Regions from separate parts of the Rhodococcus wratislaviensis genome, predicted to be linked through region 1. Evidence: riboswitches for the same ligand, from Rfam matches in the RefSeq annotation. Region 1 holds a riboswitch; the other holds the start of a gene.
What was found. A riboswitch is a leader RNA that binds a small molecule or an ion and turns the genes downstream of it on or off. The one in region 1 is predicted to bind glycine.
Positions count from the first base shown of each region.

Region 2: another riboswitch for glycine. It lies ahead of gcvP (aminomethyl-transferring glycine dehydrogenase); the one in region 1 lies ahead of WKC72_RS08285 (DUF5058 family protein).

Region 1 covers NZ_CP150488.1:1,855,948-1,864,315, forward strand. The annotation lists gene lipA (lipoyl synthase) at 1-416, shown strand, start outside; gene lpdA (dihydrolipoyl dehydrogenase) at 452-1,825, shown strand; glycine riboswitch at 2,029-2,120, shown strand; glycine riboswitch at 2,124-2,224, shown strand; gene WKC72_RS08285 (DUF5058 family protein) at 2,348-3,040, shown strand; gene WKC72_RS08290 (hypothetical protein) at 3,070-3,807, shown strand; gene WKC72_RS08295 (amidohydrolase) at 3,859-5,082, shown strand; gene WKC72_RS08300 (MFS transporter) at 5,152-6,498, opposite strand; gene WKC72_RS08305 (response regulator) at 6,697-8,368, shown strand, end outside.
Region 2 covers NZ_CP150488.1:4,017,526-4,025,893, reverse strand. The annotation lists gene WKC72_RS18560 (substrate-binding domain-containing protein) at 1-364, shown strand, start outside; gene WKC72_RS18555 (metallophosphoesterase) at 361-1,515, shown strand; gene gcvP (aminomethyl-transferring glycine dehydrogenase) at 1,561-4,413, opposite strand; glycine riboswitch at 4,588-4,711, opposite strand; gene WKC72_RS18545 (MerR family transcriptional regulator) at 4,781-5,401, opposite strand; gene WKC72_RS18540 (bifunctional nuclease family protein) at 5,684-6,157, opposite strand; gene WKC72_RS18535 (MerR family transcriptional regulator) at 6,307-7,047, opposite strand; gene WKC72_RS18530 (FHA domain-containing protein) at 7,044-7,568, opposite strand; gene gcvH (glycine cleavage system protein GcvH) at 7,865-8,269, opposite strand; gene WKC72_RS18520 (DUF881 domain-containing protein) at 8,312-8,368, opposite strand, start outside.

The DNA.
Region 1 (8,368 bases):
CCCGCCCGGAAGTACTGGCGCACAATGTGGAGACCGTTCCCCGGATATTCCGTCGTATCCGGCCTGCGTTCACCTACGAGCGTTCCCTCGAGGTGATCGCGCGGGCTCGGGAGGACGGCCTGATCACCAAGTCGAACCTCATCCTCGGGATGGGGGAGACCACCGACGAGGTGATCGAGGCACTTCGGGACCTCCACACCGCCGGCTGCCAGTTGATCACGATCACGCAGTATCTGCGGCCGTCGGCCCGGCACCACCCGGTGGAGCGGTGGGCGAAACCGGAGGAGTTCGTCATGCTCGACGAGATCGCCCGTGAGATCGGATTCCTCGGCGTCCTGTCCGGTCCGCTCGTGCGCTCCTCCTACCGGGCCGGCCGCCTGCACGCGGAGGCCGTCGCCGCGAACGCCGTTCACTGAATCCCCTTTCTCGTCCGTTCCAGCAAGGAGTTCCCATGTCCACCCGATCTGCAGATGTCGTCATCCTCGGCGGCGGTTCCGGCGGCTACGCGGCCGCCATCCGCTCGGCCGAACTGGGCCGTTCGGTCATTCTCATCGAGGAGAACGAACTCGGCGGCACGTGCCTGCATCAGGGGTGCATTCCGACGAAGGCGCTGCTGCACTCCGCCGAGGTCGCGGACAGTGCCCGCACCGCCTCGCAGTTCGGTGTCGACGTCACGTTCGGCGGTGTCGACCTCGAGAAGGTGCTGAGCTACAAGAACACCATCGTCACCCGACTGCACAAGGGACTGCAGGGCCTCATCGACGCGTACGGCATCACCGTCGTCAACGGCCGTGGACGGTTGGTCGGACCCAACGGAGTGGAGGTCGACGGCGAGTTGATCACGGGCGGCGCCGTCGTCCTGGCAACGGGGTCGTCGCCGAAGACGCTGCCCGGCATCAGCATCGGCGGCCGGGTCGTCACCAGTGATCAGGCGCTCGTGCTGCCCTCGGTCCCCGAGAAGGCGATCATCCTGGGCGGCGGTGTCATCGGCGTCGAATTCGCCAGTGTCTGGTCGTCGTTCGGTGCGTCCGTGACGATCGTCGAGGCGATGCCGCGGCTGGTGCCGAACGAGGACGAGACGATCTCCAAGTACCTCGAGCGCGCATTCCGTCGTCGCAAGATCACCGCGAAGACAGGTGTGCGGGTGACCGAGGTGACGCAGGACGAGAATGCAGTGTCCGTCACGCTCGACTCCGGCGACGTGCTCGACGCCGACGTCGTGCTGGTCGCGGTGGGGCGAGGACCCAACACCGCATCCATGGGGTACGAGGAGACCGGTGTGATGCTCGACAAAGGCTTCGTGGTGACCAGTGACCGACTGCGCACCACGGTCCCGAACGTCTTCGCGGTCGGCGACATCGTCCCCGGTCTCCAACTGGCCCACCGCGGCTTCCAGCAGGGCATCTTCGTGGCCGAGGAGATCGCCGGGCAGCGCCCCGACCCCATCGACGAGACCGGCATTCCGCGGGTCACCTACTCCCACCCCGAGGTCGCGTCCGTCGGGTTGACCGAGACCGCGGCCCGGGAGAAGTTCGGCGACAAGGTCGAGACCGTCACCTACGACCTCGCCGGTAACGGCAAGAGCCAGATCCTGAAGACGTCGGGGGCGGTCAAGCTCGTGGTGGCGCCGACCGGGGTGGTCGTCGGCGTGCACATGGTCGGCGACCGAGTCGGCGAGCTGATCGGTGAGGCGCAGCTGCTCTACAACTTCCAGGTCGACGCCGCGCAGGCGGCGAAGTTCGTCCACGCCCACCCCACACAGGGCGAGGCGCTCGGTGAGGCGCTGATGGCGGTGGCCGGCAAACCGCTCCACGTCCACGTCTGACCCCCATGTGAGTGGCAAAGTGTGCTGGCGCACGCTTTGCCACTCACATGGGGTGTTCGGCATGCGAACGCGCACTGGCGATTTCCGACCAGGAACTGTCGAGTTAACACGCCGGAACGGTGAAGTCATGCTTTCGTAATACGTCTGCGGAACAGTACGTCCCGAGTCAGTTCGATTCGGAACCATCTCGATGGTTTCTCCCTATGAACCTGGCTGGAGAGTTCCGGGACCGCGTCCCGGGCGCCGAAGGAGCAAGTACCCACAAACTCTCAGGCACCAGGACAGTCAGGGTCGGGAACTCTGGAGAGCAGCGTGTCGCCTGTAACGGCACGCTCACCGACGGGGCACGATGACCACTCCCACGAGTGTGTCTCCAAACTCTCAGGTTACGGAACAGAGCGGGTGTCAGCCGAGGTGATCCACCGGATCACCCTCACATCGCTCGAGCAATCGGTTCACCGGTTACTCACTCTCCCTGGGAGATCCATGAATGTGACTGCTAGTGGGACATCCACGAACATCATGGCTGTCGCCAACTCACCTGTTCTCTGGGTGGCCGTTGCCGGCATCTTCGTCGTCATCGTCGTGCAGTCGGCGATCTACATGACCGCGGTCCGCAAGGTGGCACCCGTCGCGGACATGTCGCCGGAAGACATGAAAGTCTCGTTCCGCTCCGGCGCCGTCTCGGCGATCGGACCGTCCCTGGCGGTCTGCCTCGTCGCGATCGCCCTCCTCGCTCTCTTCGGCACGCCCGCGGTGCTGGCCCGCATCGGCTTGATCGGCTCCGCCGCGTACGACGTGTCCGCGGCCAGCATCGCCGCCGACTCCATGGGCGCGAAACTCGGCGCCGACACGTACACCCAGAACGTGTTCGTCGTCGCCTTCTTCGCCATGAGCATCGGCGGCGTGATGTGGATGCTGTCCGCGCTCATCCTCACTCCACTGCTCAAGCGGGGCGACGCGAAGATCCGCACGGTGAATCCGGCGTTGATGGCGGTCGTCCCCTCAGCCGCTCTGATCGGCGCGTTCGCATCGCTGGGCTTTCAGGAACTGACGAAGTCCAGCTACCACATCGTCGCGTTCGCCGCCTCCGCAGTCGCGATGGGGATCTGCCTCTTCGTCGCCCGCACGTTCGGCAAGAGCTGGCTCCGCGAATGGGGACTGGGCATTTCGATCCTCGTCGCCCTCACCGTCACCTACCTGGTCACCTCCTGATTCACGACTCGCACGGAAAGGACTTTTCGATGACTACCGACGAAGCCGTAACAGTGTCCACCGGCGCGCGTGAACTCGCCGAATTCGACAAGACGACATCCCGCTGGGGTCGTATCACGATGATCGCCGGGTTGCTCCTGTCGATCGGTGCGCCTCTGTACCTGGTGTTCTCGGGTGAGGTGGACGTCACGGCGGGCCAGTTGTGGACCGCGTTTGCCGCGGTGGCCGGGACCTTCTTCATCATCTGGCTGGTCGAACCCCTGACCTATTTCCCCATCCTCGGTCCGGCCGCGATGTACCAGGCGTTCATGATCGGCAACATCGCGAACAAGCTGTTGCCCGCCGCGCTGATCGCGCAGACGAACATCGGAGCCAAACCCGGATCCAAGCGGGCCGAACTGGCTGCGGTCCTGGCGATCTGCGGTGCCGCGATGGTGCACCTCGTGTCCCTGGCCGTGTTCGTCGGGCTGCTCGGCACCTGGCTGATCAGTGTGATTCCCGCCGACATCGTGACCGTCACCCGTTCCTACATCCTTCCCTCGGTCCTGGGGGCGGTCCTCGTGCAGGCGATCGTGTCGATGAAGCAGCCCCGGGCCACGGTGGTCGCGCTGCTGGTGGCCGCGATCATCACGTTCGTCGTGGTTCCGGCGATGCCGAGCCTCGCGCTGTCGTCCACCGCCATCGCGGTGATCGTGACGGCGGTCCTCGCCTGGTTCCTCAGGAACAAGAACGACCAGAGCCCTGCCGCGCTCGCGACCATCGAGTAAGAATCGATGCGCGGAGATACGTCACCTTCACCTGATTCGAAAGTAGGCTCCATGACCGACCTGCCGATCGCGCTCACCGACGAGCTGCGGACGAAGATGCACGACCTCTACCGCCACCTGCATGCGAACCCGGAACTGTCGATGCAGGAACACAAGACCGCCGAGCTGATCCAGAGTTCCCTCGTCGCCCTGGGGATCGACACGTTCGTCTGCGGCGGCACCGGAGTGGTCGGTGTCCTGACCAACGGCGAGGGCCCCACGGTGGCGTTCCGCGCCGATTCGGATGGGCTGCCGATCGCGGAGGACACCGGCGTCGACTACGCCAGCACGGCCACCGGACACCTCGACGACGGCACCGAGGTGCCCGTGATGCACGGCTGCGGTCACGACACGCACGTCGCCACCCTGCTCACCGTCGCCGAATTGCTCGCCGGTGCGCGGGAGGCCTGGGCCGGAACGATCGTGTTCCTCTTCCAACCGGGCGAGGAAACGGCGGCCGGCGCCAGGGCGATGATCGAGGACGGCCTGTGGGATCGGGCACCCAAGCCGGAAATCGTCTTCGGGCAGCACGTCGGGCCGATGCTGGCCGGCACCGTGCACGTCACGAGTGGCGACGCGATGGCCATGGCCGATTCGTTGAAGGTCACCGTCTACGGCCAGGGCTCACACGGCTCCCAGCCCCAGGATTCGATCGACCCGATCATCCAGGGCGTCAACATGATCAACCGAATCCAGACCATCGTGTCCCGCGAAGTGCACCCCCTGAAGCCGGCGGTCGTCACGGTCGCGACGTTCCATGCCGGGCTGAAGGAGAACATCATCGCGGACCGGGCCGAGTTCACGATCAACGTGCGCACCCTCGACCCCGAGGTCCGTGAGCAGGTCAACGCCGCGCTGCGCCGCATCATCTACGCCGAGGCCGACGCGTCCGGGGCACCGAAGCCGCTGATCGAGGAGCTGTACACGTTCCCGCGCAACTACAACGATCCCGACGCCACCGCCGATCTCGTCGCCGAGCTGCGGAAGGTGCTGGGCGAGAACAACGTCACGCCGTCGTCGCCGATGATGGGTTCGGAAGACTTCGGCCTGCTCGCCGAGGTGATCGGCGTGCCGTCGGTGTTCTGGATGTTCGGCGGTCACACCACCGACACGCTCGAGAGCGGAATGCCTGTGCCGGTGAACCACTCACCGTTCTTCGCGCCCGTCGCGGAGCCCACCCTGTCCACCGGCGTCCGGGCGGCGATGACGGCGATCCTGTCGAAGGTCGGGATCTAGGCCCTCCGGGCCCGTGAGTGGTTGACGAGTCTCTGCACTCGTTAACCACTCACGGGCGGCGGAGCCGCCTCAGTGGGTGGTCAGCGGTGCGTCCGCGGTGGCGACCACGCCGGTCTTCTCGAAACGCAACCGCGACACGGCGAGTCCGGCGAGAACGAAGGACGCGGCCACGAGGATGTACAGCTGGGTGGGCGACCAGTCGCGGTCGAGTAGGGCGCCCGCGACGATCGGCGACGCGATGGCGCCGACGCGGCCGATGCCGATTCCCCAGCCGACGCCGGTGGCCCGGACGGCAGGCGAGTAGACCGACGGCGTGAGCGCGTACAGCCCGGCGATGCAGCCGTTGGCGAAGACGCCGATCAGGGCGCCGAGTCCGAACGCGATGACGATGGACGCGGTGGCAGGGACGAAGACGACGAGCAGCACACCCGCGATCGCCATGTAGGCGATGAGCACGCGCTTCAGGGCGAAGCGTGCGGACAGCGCCCCGAGCAGGGTGGCGCCGAAGACGCCGCCGAGGTTGAGGAGCACTCCGCCGGTGACGCCCTGGTTCGCGGACATGCCCGCCTCGACCAGCAGTTTCGGGGTCCAACTGGTGACGAAGTAGAACCCGAACATCGCCATGAAGAACGCGAACCACACCAGGAGTGTGCTGCGGCGTCGCTGCGGGGACAGCAGGACGCGCATCGCGAAACCGGCGTCGGCGGTGCCGGCGGCACGCGGTGCGGGCAGCTCGTCGAGTCGCGGCTGACCGGCCCGCTGGGCGAACGCGTTGATCCGGTCGAGGGCGTTGGCCGGTCGCCGGACGAGCAGGAAGTCGATCGATTCCGGGAGCCGGGCGTAGACGACGGGGATGATCGCCGCCGTGCACAGTCCGCCGAACAGGAACACCGAGCGCCAGCCGAGCGAGTTCTGCAGGACGACGGCAATGATTCCGCCGAGGGTGGCGCCGACGGCGTAACCGGTGGAATTGAGGCTCACCGCGAGCCCGCGCCAGCGGTTCGACGCGTACTCACTGGCGATGACGTTGCTGCTGGCGAGGATTCCGCCGATGCCGACGCCGGTGAGGGCGCGGAGCAGTCCGAGTTGCATCGCGTTCTGGCTGACCGCGGACAGCAGCATGCCCGTCGACGCGAGTGCCAGGCACAGCAGGATCATGGCGCGGCGGCCGATGGTGTCAGCCCACGGCGCCAGGAACAGCGACCCCGCGGCCATGCCGAACAGTCCGGCGCTGAGCAGGAGGCCGACGACCGACCCGGACAGATCCCACTCCTGCGACACCGACTGTGCGGTGAACGCCATGACGAGGACGTCGAAGCCGTCGAGCACGTTGAGTAGACCGCAGATGGCGATGGCGCCCCATTGGTAACGCGTCATCGGGCTGCTGTCGATGCGTTCGCGTAGGTCGAATTGCATGCGCTGGACCTGCTCTTCCTCAGAGGTGGGCTGTGATGTGGCTCACGACTCACCTACCGTGGCGGACAGGTCACTCGTTTCCAACTTCGCTTCCGAATGTCGGAATACGAGAAGTGGCGGTCGGACGCGGTGCTGGGCCATCATTTCCCTGTTGACAACTGGAAGGGTCCGGGCGACCGGCAGTGGGCGGAAAGGTCCATGGATGTGACTGGCTCGGGTTTCGGTAATTCCTGGCCGGCGGAACGGTTGTTCGCCGGGCCGGGCGAGACGCGGGAGCGGCTACGCCGCACCGATTGGGCGGCCACGCCGCTGGGGCCCGTCGAGACGTGGTCTGTCGAGTTGCGGGCGGCAGTGCGAACCGTGCTGCCCTCCGAGGTCCCGATGTTGCTCTGGTGGGGGCCTGAGCTCGTGCAGATCTTCAACGAGGCGTACACCCGGGTCCTCGGCGCCAAGTACCCGGCCGCGATCGGTGAACCCGGGGCGCAGTGCTGGGCGGAGATCTGGGACGAGGTGGGACCGCTCGCCGAGCAGGTGATGGCGGGCGGCGCATCCACCTACACGGAGAATCAGCCGCTGTACATGCTGCGGCACGGGTACCTCGAGGAGACGTACTGGACGTTCTCCTACAGTCCGGTGCAGGACGAGGACGGGAACGTCGCCGGGGTCTTCGTGGCGACGACCGACGTGACCGCGAGCGTGCTCGGGGAGCGTCGACTGGAGACTCTGCGGCAACTGGGCACGGTATCCACCGCGGGCGGCGACGATCCGCTGGTCGATGCCTGCCGTGCGGTCGTGCGGGTACTCGGCGCCAGCGGACAAGACGTCCCGCTGGCGGCGATCTATCTCCGCCGCGAGGTCGTCGGCGGTCCCGGGGACGACGCTGCCGAGGACCTCGTGCTCGTCGGTGCCGCCGGGGTGGACGACGACGGCGAGTTCAGGCCCGCCCGGATCCCGGCGACCGACGTCACCCAGCCGGTGGCGACCAAGGCGGTGACGGAGGTGCGGCTGTGCCCGTTGATCGTGACGGGTCACGCGGAGCCGGTGGGCGTGCTGGTGCTCGGGATCAGTCCGTATCGCGCGTTCGACGACGCGTATCGGGGCTTCGCCGAGTTGGTCACGGCGAAGGTGTCGACCCTGATCTCGGACGCTCTGGCCTACGAATTCGAACGGGACCGCGCCGCTGCGTTGGCGGAGCTCGACGCGGCGAAGACGCGGTTCTTCCAGAACGTCAGTCACGAGTTCCGTACCCCGCTGACCCTGTTGCTCGGACCCCTCGAGACACTGCGCGAGCCGACCGGCGATGAATCGCCCGCTGATCAGCGCGACGCGATCGCGGCCGCCTACCGGGCGGCGGTCCGGCTGCAACAGCTCGTCGACGACCTGCTCGATCTGTCCAAGGCGGAAGCCGGTCAGCTTCGGCCCCGCGCGGAGCCGACCGATGTCGGCCGGTTGACGGCCGACTGCGTGAGCATGTTCGATTCCGCCGCCGTGCAGGCCGGCCTCGCACTGCGGGCAGATATCGACGAGGGCTCGGGTCCGGTCGAATTGGACCGCGAGATGTGGGTGAAGATCGTGCTGAACCTCGTGTCGAACGCGGTCAAGTACACCCGGTCCGGATCCGTGTCCGTCGCGCTCCGTCAGGACGCCGACCGGCTGGTGCTGAGCGTGACCGACACGGGTGTGGGAATTCCCGCCGAAGAACGCGAACGCGTATTCCACAGGTTCCATCGCGTCGAGGCGGGCGGGCCGGGCAGTGGCGGCGTCGGCATCGGGCTTTCCCTGGTCGCCGATCTCGCCGCGGCGCTCGGCGGTTCCGTCGATCTCGACAGTGCACCGGGCCGGGGCAGCACCTTCACCGTCCGCGTACCGC
Region 2 (8,368 bases), 2.2 Mb from region 1:
CAGGCAGGCGCTCGACGCCCGGCTCGCCAAGGCGACACCCGCCACGGGGTCCTCGACCTACACGTCCCTCGAAGCTGCCTACACGAGCGCGGTCGACGGATACACGCCCGGCCGCACCAACTCGGTGCTGCTCGTCACCGACGGCGCCAACGACGACTCCGTGGCGCGCGCTGATCTGCTGTCCGCCATCGCCGCGGCCTCGAGCACGTCGAAGCCGGTGCGCATCGACGTGGTGACGATCGGCGAGAACTCCGACCTCAACACGTTGCAGGCGCTGGCCGATCGCACCGGCGGGTCGCTGGAGAAGGTCGCGTCCTCGGACGGAGCGGCATTGCCGACCGCGATCAGCAAGCTGCTGTCGTGACAAGGCTCCTGGTCTTCGCGGTCTTCCTCGCAGTCGTCACCTGGTGGCTCCACCGGCGACTCGTCCGGGCCACCGGACTCGGTCGCCCCTGGTCGGTGGTCGTCGACGTGACTCTCGTGGTCCTGTGGGTGCTCGCCGTCATCGGAGTCGGCAGCGGCGAAGCCTTCGACCCGGGATGGGCGCGTCCCCCCGGGTGGGTGGGCTGGGTGTGGCTCGGCGCGATGTTCTATCTGGTGCTCGGGCTTCTCCTGGTTGCGTTGATGTCGCTGCTGACGCGGCTGTTCGGCCGCCTGCGCGGCACCGCGAACGGCGAACGGGTCGACCTGTCGCGGCGGCGAAGCCTGCGCATCGCCACCACCGTCGTCGTGGTGGGTGCCGTCGCCGCCGCCGGCTACGGGGTGTCGGAGGCCGCGCGGCCGCGGATCGTGCGGGTTCGGGTGCCGCTGACACGTCTCCCCGCCGAGTTCGACGGTGTGCGGGTGGCGCTCGTGTCCGACCTCCACGTCGGCCCGGCGCGAGGAGTCGATTTCACCCGTCGCGTCGTCGACCTGGTGAACGCGGAGCAGCCGGATCTCGTCGCGATCGCGGGCGATCTGGTCGACGGGACCGTCGCGAAGGTATCGCCCGATCTGCAACCGCTCGCCGACCTCGAGGCCCCACTCGGGGTGTTCGGTGTCAGCGGCAACCACGAGTTCTACGCCGACGACGGTGGCCGGTGGCTGGACGTGTGGGACCGACTGGGCATCCGGACGCTGCGCAACGAGCGCGCGACGATCACCCGCGGCGGCGCCACCATCGACATCGCGGGCATCCACGACTATTCCTCGCCGGCCCCCTACGAACCCGATCTTCCCGCCGCGCTCGCCGGACACGATCCGTCGACGTTCGTCGTGCTGCTCGCGCACGAACCGCGGCAGGCACTGGAAGCGTCCGACCTCGGTGTCGACCTGCAACTGTCGGGGCACACGCACGGCGGGCAGATGTGGCCGCTGGGTTATCTGGTGCCGCTGCAGCAGCCGTCGGTGACGGGACTGGACCGCATCGGGAACACCGTCCTGTACACGACCCGCGGTGTGGGCACGTGGGGTCCGCCCGTGCGTGTGGGCGCCCCGCCGGAGATCACGATCCTCGAACTGGTGCGCGAGGACTGAGCGAGCGATGCCCGCCCCGCGTGAGCGGGACGGGCATCGTCTGTGTCAGGCGCCTTCGAACGCGGAGATCGGCGGGCAGGAGCACACGAGGTTGCGGTCGCCGTGCGCACCGTCGATGCGCCGGACGGCCGGCCACACCTTCGGCCGTGCCTTGCCGCGGGGGAACACCGCCGTCTCACGGGTGTACGGGTGGTTCCATTCCGCTGCCAGGCAACCGGCCGTGTGCGGGGCACCGCGCAGCGGGTTGTCGTCCACCGGCCACTCCCCCGCGCCCACCCGGTCGATCTCGGCGCGGATCGCGATCATCGCCTCGCAGAACGCGTCGATCTCTTCGAGGTTCTCGCTCTCGGTGGGCTCCACCATCAGCGTGCCCGCCACCGGGAAGCTCATCGTCGGTGCGTGGAATCCGTAGTCGGCGAGGCGCTTTGCGACGTCGTCCACGGTCACACCGGTGTCCTTGGTGATCGGCCGGAGGTCGAGGATGCACTCGTGGGCGACCATTCCACCCTCGCCGGTGTAGAGGACGGGGAAGTACTCGTCCAGGCGGCGGGCGATGTAGTTGGCCGACGCGATCGCGGTCAGGCTTGCCCGGCGCAGTCCGACGGCGCCCATCATCCGGATGTACGCCCACGTGATCGGGAGGATCGACGCGCTGCCGTAGGGGGCCGCGGAGATTGGTCCGCCGGTGCCGAGTTCCGGTGCGAGCGGATGTCCGGGCAGGAACGGCGTCAGATGGGACCGCACACCGATCGGACCGACACCGGGGCCACCACCACCGTGCGGGATACAGAACGTCTTGTGCAGGTTGAGGTGGCTCACGTCGCCGCCGAACCGGCCGGGACGGGCCAGGCCGACCAGGGCGTTGAGGTTGGCGCCGTCGACGTACACCTGGCCGCCGGCGTCGTGGACGGCGGCGCAGATGTCGGCGATCTCGTGCTCGTACACACCGTGCGTGGACGGGTATGTGATCATGATCGCCGCGAGGCGCTCGGCATGGTCGGCGATCTTCGCCCGCAGGTCGTCCAGGTCCACGTCACCGTTCGGGCGGCAGGCGACGACCTCGACGCGCATCCCGGCCATCACCGCGGATGCGGCGTTGGTGCCGTGGGCGCTCGACGGGATGAGGCAGGTGTCGCGGTGGTCGTCTCCGCGGCTGAGGTGGTAGTTGCGGATCGCGAGCAGTCCCGCGTACTCGCCCTGGCTACCGGCATTCGGCTGCAGGCTGACCGCGTCGTAGCCGGTGACCGCCACGAGCCAGTTCTCGAGGTCCTTGATGATGCGGAGGATTCCCGGCGTGTCCCCGGTCGGAGCGAACGGGTGCAGCCCGGCGAACGCGGGCCAGGTGATCGCTTCCATCTCGGCGGTGGCATTGAGCTTCATAGTGCAGGAACCGAGCGGGATCATGCTGCGGTCGAGTGCGATGTCCTTGTCGGACAACGCCCGCAGGTAGCGCAGCATCGCCGTCTCGGTGCGGTACCGGGTGAAGGCCTCGTGCTGCAGGTAGTCGGATCCGCGGAGCTGCGCGTCGGGGACGGACGTGCCCGCTTCGTCGGTCACCGGGCCTTCGCCGCCGAACGCCGCCAGCACATGTGTGACGTCGTCGGTGGTGGTGGCCTCGTCGCACGCGATGGCGACGTGATCGGCGTCGACGAGCCGCAGGTTGATGCCGGCGTCCTTCGCCTTCGCCACCACGTCCGCCGCCCGGCCGTCGACACGCACGAGAATCGTGTCGAAGAAGTGCTCGTGGACGACGACGGCCCCGGTCTTGCGGAGCGCCGCAGCCAGGGAGCGCGCCGTGTTCGCCACGCGCAGGGCGATCGCCTTCAGTCCTTCGGCACCGTGGTAGCTGGCGTACATGGCCGCCAGAATCGCCAGCAGCACCTGAGCGGTGCAGATGTTCGACGTCGCCTTCTCGCGGCGGATGTGCTGCTCGCGGGTCTGCAGCGCCAGTCGGTACGCCTTGTCGCCGTCGGCGTCGACGGAGACGCCCACCAGACGGCCGGGGAGTTGACGTGCATGCTTGGTGTGCACGGCGAGGTAGCCGGCGTGCGGGCCACCGAAGCCCATCGGGACACCGAACCGCTGCGTGGTGCCGAAGCAGGCGTCGGCCCCGATCTCGCCGGGCGGGGTGAGGAGGGTGAGCGCCAGCAGATCCGCCCCGACCGCGACCAGTGCGCCGCGCTCGTGGGCGGCGGCGATCACGTCGGTGTAGTCGACGATGCGACCGGACCCGCCGGGCATCTGCGCGAGGACACCGAAGAAGTCACCGTCCGGGAGGCCGGCGGACAGGTCGGCCACCACGATCTCGATGCCGAGCGGCTCGGCCCGGGTCTCGACGACGGCCAGCGTCTGCGGGAACAGGTCGGAGTCGACGACGAACCGCGGGGACTTGCTCTTGCTCGCCCGGCGCAGCAGCGTCATCGCCTCGGCGGCGGCGGTGGCCTCGTCGAGCATCGACGAGTTGGCGACCTCCATGCCGGTCAGGTCGGCGACCATCGTCTGGAAGTTGAGGAGGGCTTCGAGGCGGCCCTGGCTGATCTCGGGCTGGTACGGCGTGTAGGCCGTGTACCAGGCCGGGTTCTCGATGATGTTCCGGATCAGGACCGGCGGGGTGAGGGTGTCGTAGTAGCCGAGACCGATCATGGACGTCGCCACGGTGTTCTGCGCGGCGAGTGCGGACAGTTCGGCGAGCGCCTCGTGCTCGGATACCGGTGCGGGCAGTGCGTCGAGGCCGTCGGCGATGCCGCCCGTGACCCCGTCCAGGATGACGGCGGGGACGGCCTTCGACGCGAGGTCGTCGAGCGAATCGGCTCCGACCAGTTCGAGAATGTGCGCGAGTTCCGCAGCGTTCGGGCCGACATGACGATCGGCGAATGTACGGCTTCCAGCGTCGATCACGACAACTCCCAAGCAGTTCGGAGGATCAGGACACGCCCCGCGTAGCGGAACGTCCCTCCCCCTCTGTCGCCTGCTCGAGTCGAGCGCCTGAGAGATTCGGTACCGTCGTTCGCGTGTGAAGACGGCCCTTTCCCCGTGGGCGGGTGGGTGCTCCCACCGCTTTCCAGAGACGTCGGAGCCCGCACGGTCCTGTCTGCCTGAGAGATTGACGGGGAGGTGTTGCTCCTTCGGCGCCCGAACTCCCGCACACACGATGTTTCTGTGCTTGCAGTGCCCGGAACTCTCCCGCACGGCGTCGACGCACCGCCCAGTCTATGTCACGGCTGCAGATGGCGGCGCAGGCAGCGCCGCCGCCGACGGATACGGGCTAGCCTGTCTTGCGGCTCGCTCGGTTCTTGCGCCGCGACGCCAGTTCGTCCTCGGGGCTCTGCTCGCTCTCGCCGCCGTCGGCGCGCTCTGCCGGGAAATCGGCGATGGTGCCGGTCAGTTCGCGCATCGCACCGCTCACCGCGATACCGAAGACACCCTGCCCGCCCTGGAGCAGATCGACGACCTCTTCCGGGGACGTGCACTCGTAGACCGTGGTCCCGTCCGAGAAAAGTGTGATCTTGGCCAAGTCCCGCACTCCGCGCTTACGGAGGTGGTCGACGGCCACTCGGATGTTCTGCAGGGATATTCCGGTGTCGAGCAGACGCTTGACGATTTTGAGGACGAGGATGTCTTTGAACGAGTACAGCCGTTGGCTGCCCGAGCCTGCTGCGCCACGAATGGACGGCACGACGAGGGATGTGCGAGCCCAGTAATCGAGCTGGCGGTAGGTGATTCCCGCGATCTGGCAGGCGATGGGGACGCGGTATCCGACGAGGTCGTCGGGCACGGAATCGTCCGGGAAGAGGCCCGGTTGGATCTCCTCGGAGCTGAATTCGGACTCGGCAACGTTGTCGCCGGGCGCAAGATTCAGCGCATTCTCCTGCGGCCGATCTCCCACTGACTACTCCCTCTCGCATGTTGCACTGAACCCGACGATCAGTGCGCCTGTGACGCGCGTCGCCAGTGTCCGCGGCACAGCCGCAGCACATCGGGCGGCGCAAGCGCCACCAGTGACATCGAGCTAGTCCGTACCCTGAACCTACTCAGCGTACGCCCGATACAATCTGCAGGGCAGAAAATCACTGCACCGAACGCTATGACTCCGAAGAGACCGGGTCAACGCAACGCGCCGGGAGAACGTCAACCGTTACCGCGCCCGAGGCTTTTCTGCAGGTGCACATCAGCCGTCAGTGGCCTTGAAATCGTCCGGCGACACGGACTCGAGGAATTCCTTGAACTTCTCGACCTCGTCCTCGCGCTCGTCGGGCATGACCAGACCGGCCTCCGTGAGCACCGCTTCCTCGGCGAAGATCGGAACCCCGATCCGGAGTGCGATGGCGATCGAGTCGGACGGGCGAGCCGAGACGCGGGTGTTCTGGTCGAATACGAGGTCGGCGTAGAACGTGCCCTCGCGGAGGTCGACGATGCGGACTTCCTTCAGGGTGCGGCCGAAGGCTTCGATCAGGTTCTTGATCAGGTCGTGGGTCAGTGGACGCGCCGGCTCGACGCCCTGCTGTTCGAGTGCGATAGCGGTGGCCTCGGTCTGGCCGATCCAGATGGGCAGGTACCGCTCGCCGTCGGTTTCCCGCAACAGCAGAACAGGTTGATTTTGGGGCTGCTCGACACGAACTCCGATCACGTGCATTTCGCTCATCGCGTCTGCCTCCACCCTGCAATGGTCCGTCCGCGGCACACAATGCCGTACCAGGATTCTATTCGATTCGTGTCTGCTCTTCGACCGTACAGCCGTTCGAGCGCAGCGTCGTTGGGAACTTCCGAGGTGGGACGGTCGGCGAACGCACGTCACCGATCGAGCGCACCCCGGACTGCCGACTTCACCAGGCAGGTGTGCAACGTGAGGGACAACGCGGCCAGTTCGCGCACCATCTCCTCGGCGCGATCACGTGCGCCGGCGTCACGGCCCTTGGCGACGGGCCCGGCGATCTGCGCGACCAACCCTGCCTCGCGGTCGGCCGCCAGCTTGAACGCCCTCAGGTGCCGGACCTCGAGTCCGAACTCGGACATCGCCCTCGCTGTGCGCGCCAGTGTCACCGCGTCCTCGTCGAAGAACCCCGCCGGTCCGGGAACGACCAGGCCCCCACGGGTCAGTTCGCCGAGGAACTTCTCGTCGATTCCCGCCCGGGAGATCAGGTCGTCGCGGCTGATCCGCACCTCACGGTCGGTGAGGAACTCCTCGGGAGACACCTCACCCGGGGCCACGGTGAGCGCGCGCGGCCGGCGCGGCGAAGAATCGCCTGCGCCGACCGTGGCCACACCTCTGTCGATGGCCTCGAGCTGCTCCTTGATGACCTTCAGCGGCAGATACTGATCGCGCTGCGCAGTGAGGACATAGCGCAGTCGTTCACAGTCGGCGATCGAGAATCGCCGATACCCCGAGGGAGTGCGCTGGGGGCTGATGAGACCCTCGGCTTCGAGGAATCGGATCTTCGAGATCGTCACATCAGGAAAATCGGGGCGGAGTCGATCCAGCACGGAGCCGATCGACATCCCCGATTGCGCCTGCTGCTGCCGCACCGCGGTCATTGGCTACCCGCACCAGCTGACGTCTCACCGATCTGCGAGCCACCGGCCGTGGTCCGGGGTCCGGTCAGGAAGACCAGCCGGAACTTGCCGATCTGGACCTCGTCACCGTTGGCCAGGACAGCCGAGTCGACCGGCTCGCGGTTGACGTAGGTGCCGTTGAGGCTGCCGACGTCGACCACCTGGAACTCGTCGTCCTCCTGGCGGAACTCCGCATGACGACGGCTGACGGTCACGTCGTCCAGGAAGATGTCGCTGTCGGGATGCCGTCCCGCGGACGTCGTCGGCTGGTCGAGCAGGAAGCGCGACCCTGCGTTCGGTCCACGCTTGACGACGAGCAGAGCAGAGCCCGCGGGCAGTCCCTCCACACCCGACACCGGAGCTTCCGGGGCCTGGGTTGCCGAGGAGTTGTCGAGCTCATTGAGAAAGTCCGCGCGGAAGACCGACGTGGTTTCCGCCGGCGTCTCCCCATAGACCGCGTCGTTGCCGTTCTCGCTCACCGTTTCTCCTCCTAGTTCGATCATCCAGCAAGATTCGCTGGACTACGCAATGCCACTCGGTACTACATAATTCGGTTCCCGTGCACATTAACTTCCGTGCAAACTCCCACGATCACATTCAAACTACGGACCTGCGCCCCGACACGGCACATGCGTTCAACATCGACCGTACCCTGCGCACGCCGGTGCGTGTAGTGAGACAGGCCGCCAGCACATTACGAACCGGTATTCCGACAGCGGATTTCTCCGGCAACCCGGTTTTCCGGGCTGTCGGCACCTTCCGAAACTATCCGATTACCGCTTCGCGTGTTCTCGGGAAATTATCCTGCCGTGATGTCTGCATAGCCGGCGGCGTCCAGCATTTCGGCCAGTGCCGAATCGAGGGTCGCCTCGTCGTCGACACCGAGGTCCACCAGCCACCCCTGCCCGTACGGCGCGGAGTTCACGAGTTCCGGGTTGCCGTCCAGATCGGCATTGGCGGCAACGACTTTCGCCGTCAGCGGGGCGAAGATGTCGGAGACGCTCTTGGTGGATTCCACCTCGCCGAACGATTCGCCCGCCGTCACGTCCTCGTCGACCGCCGGAAGCTGGACGAACACGACGTCGCCGAGCTGGGACTGCGCGAAATCGGTGATGCCGACGCGTACCGTCGTGGGCCCCGTCCGCTCGACCCACTCGTGTTCGGCGGTGTACCGACGATCGGCGGGGATTTCGAGCTCACTCACAGTGGCTTCCTTTCGATGGCAATCCGCGGGCGGATGCGAAGATCAATTTCCGGGCTGAGCGTATTGGCGAGGTTTCGCCTCCCGCAAGGCGGAGATCGT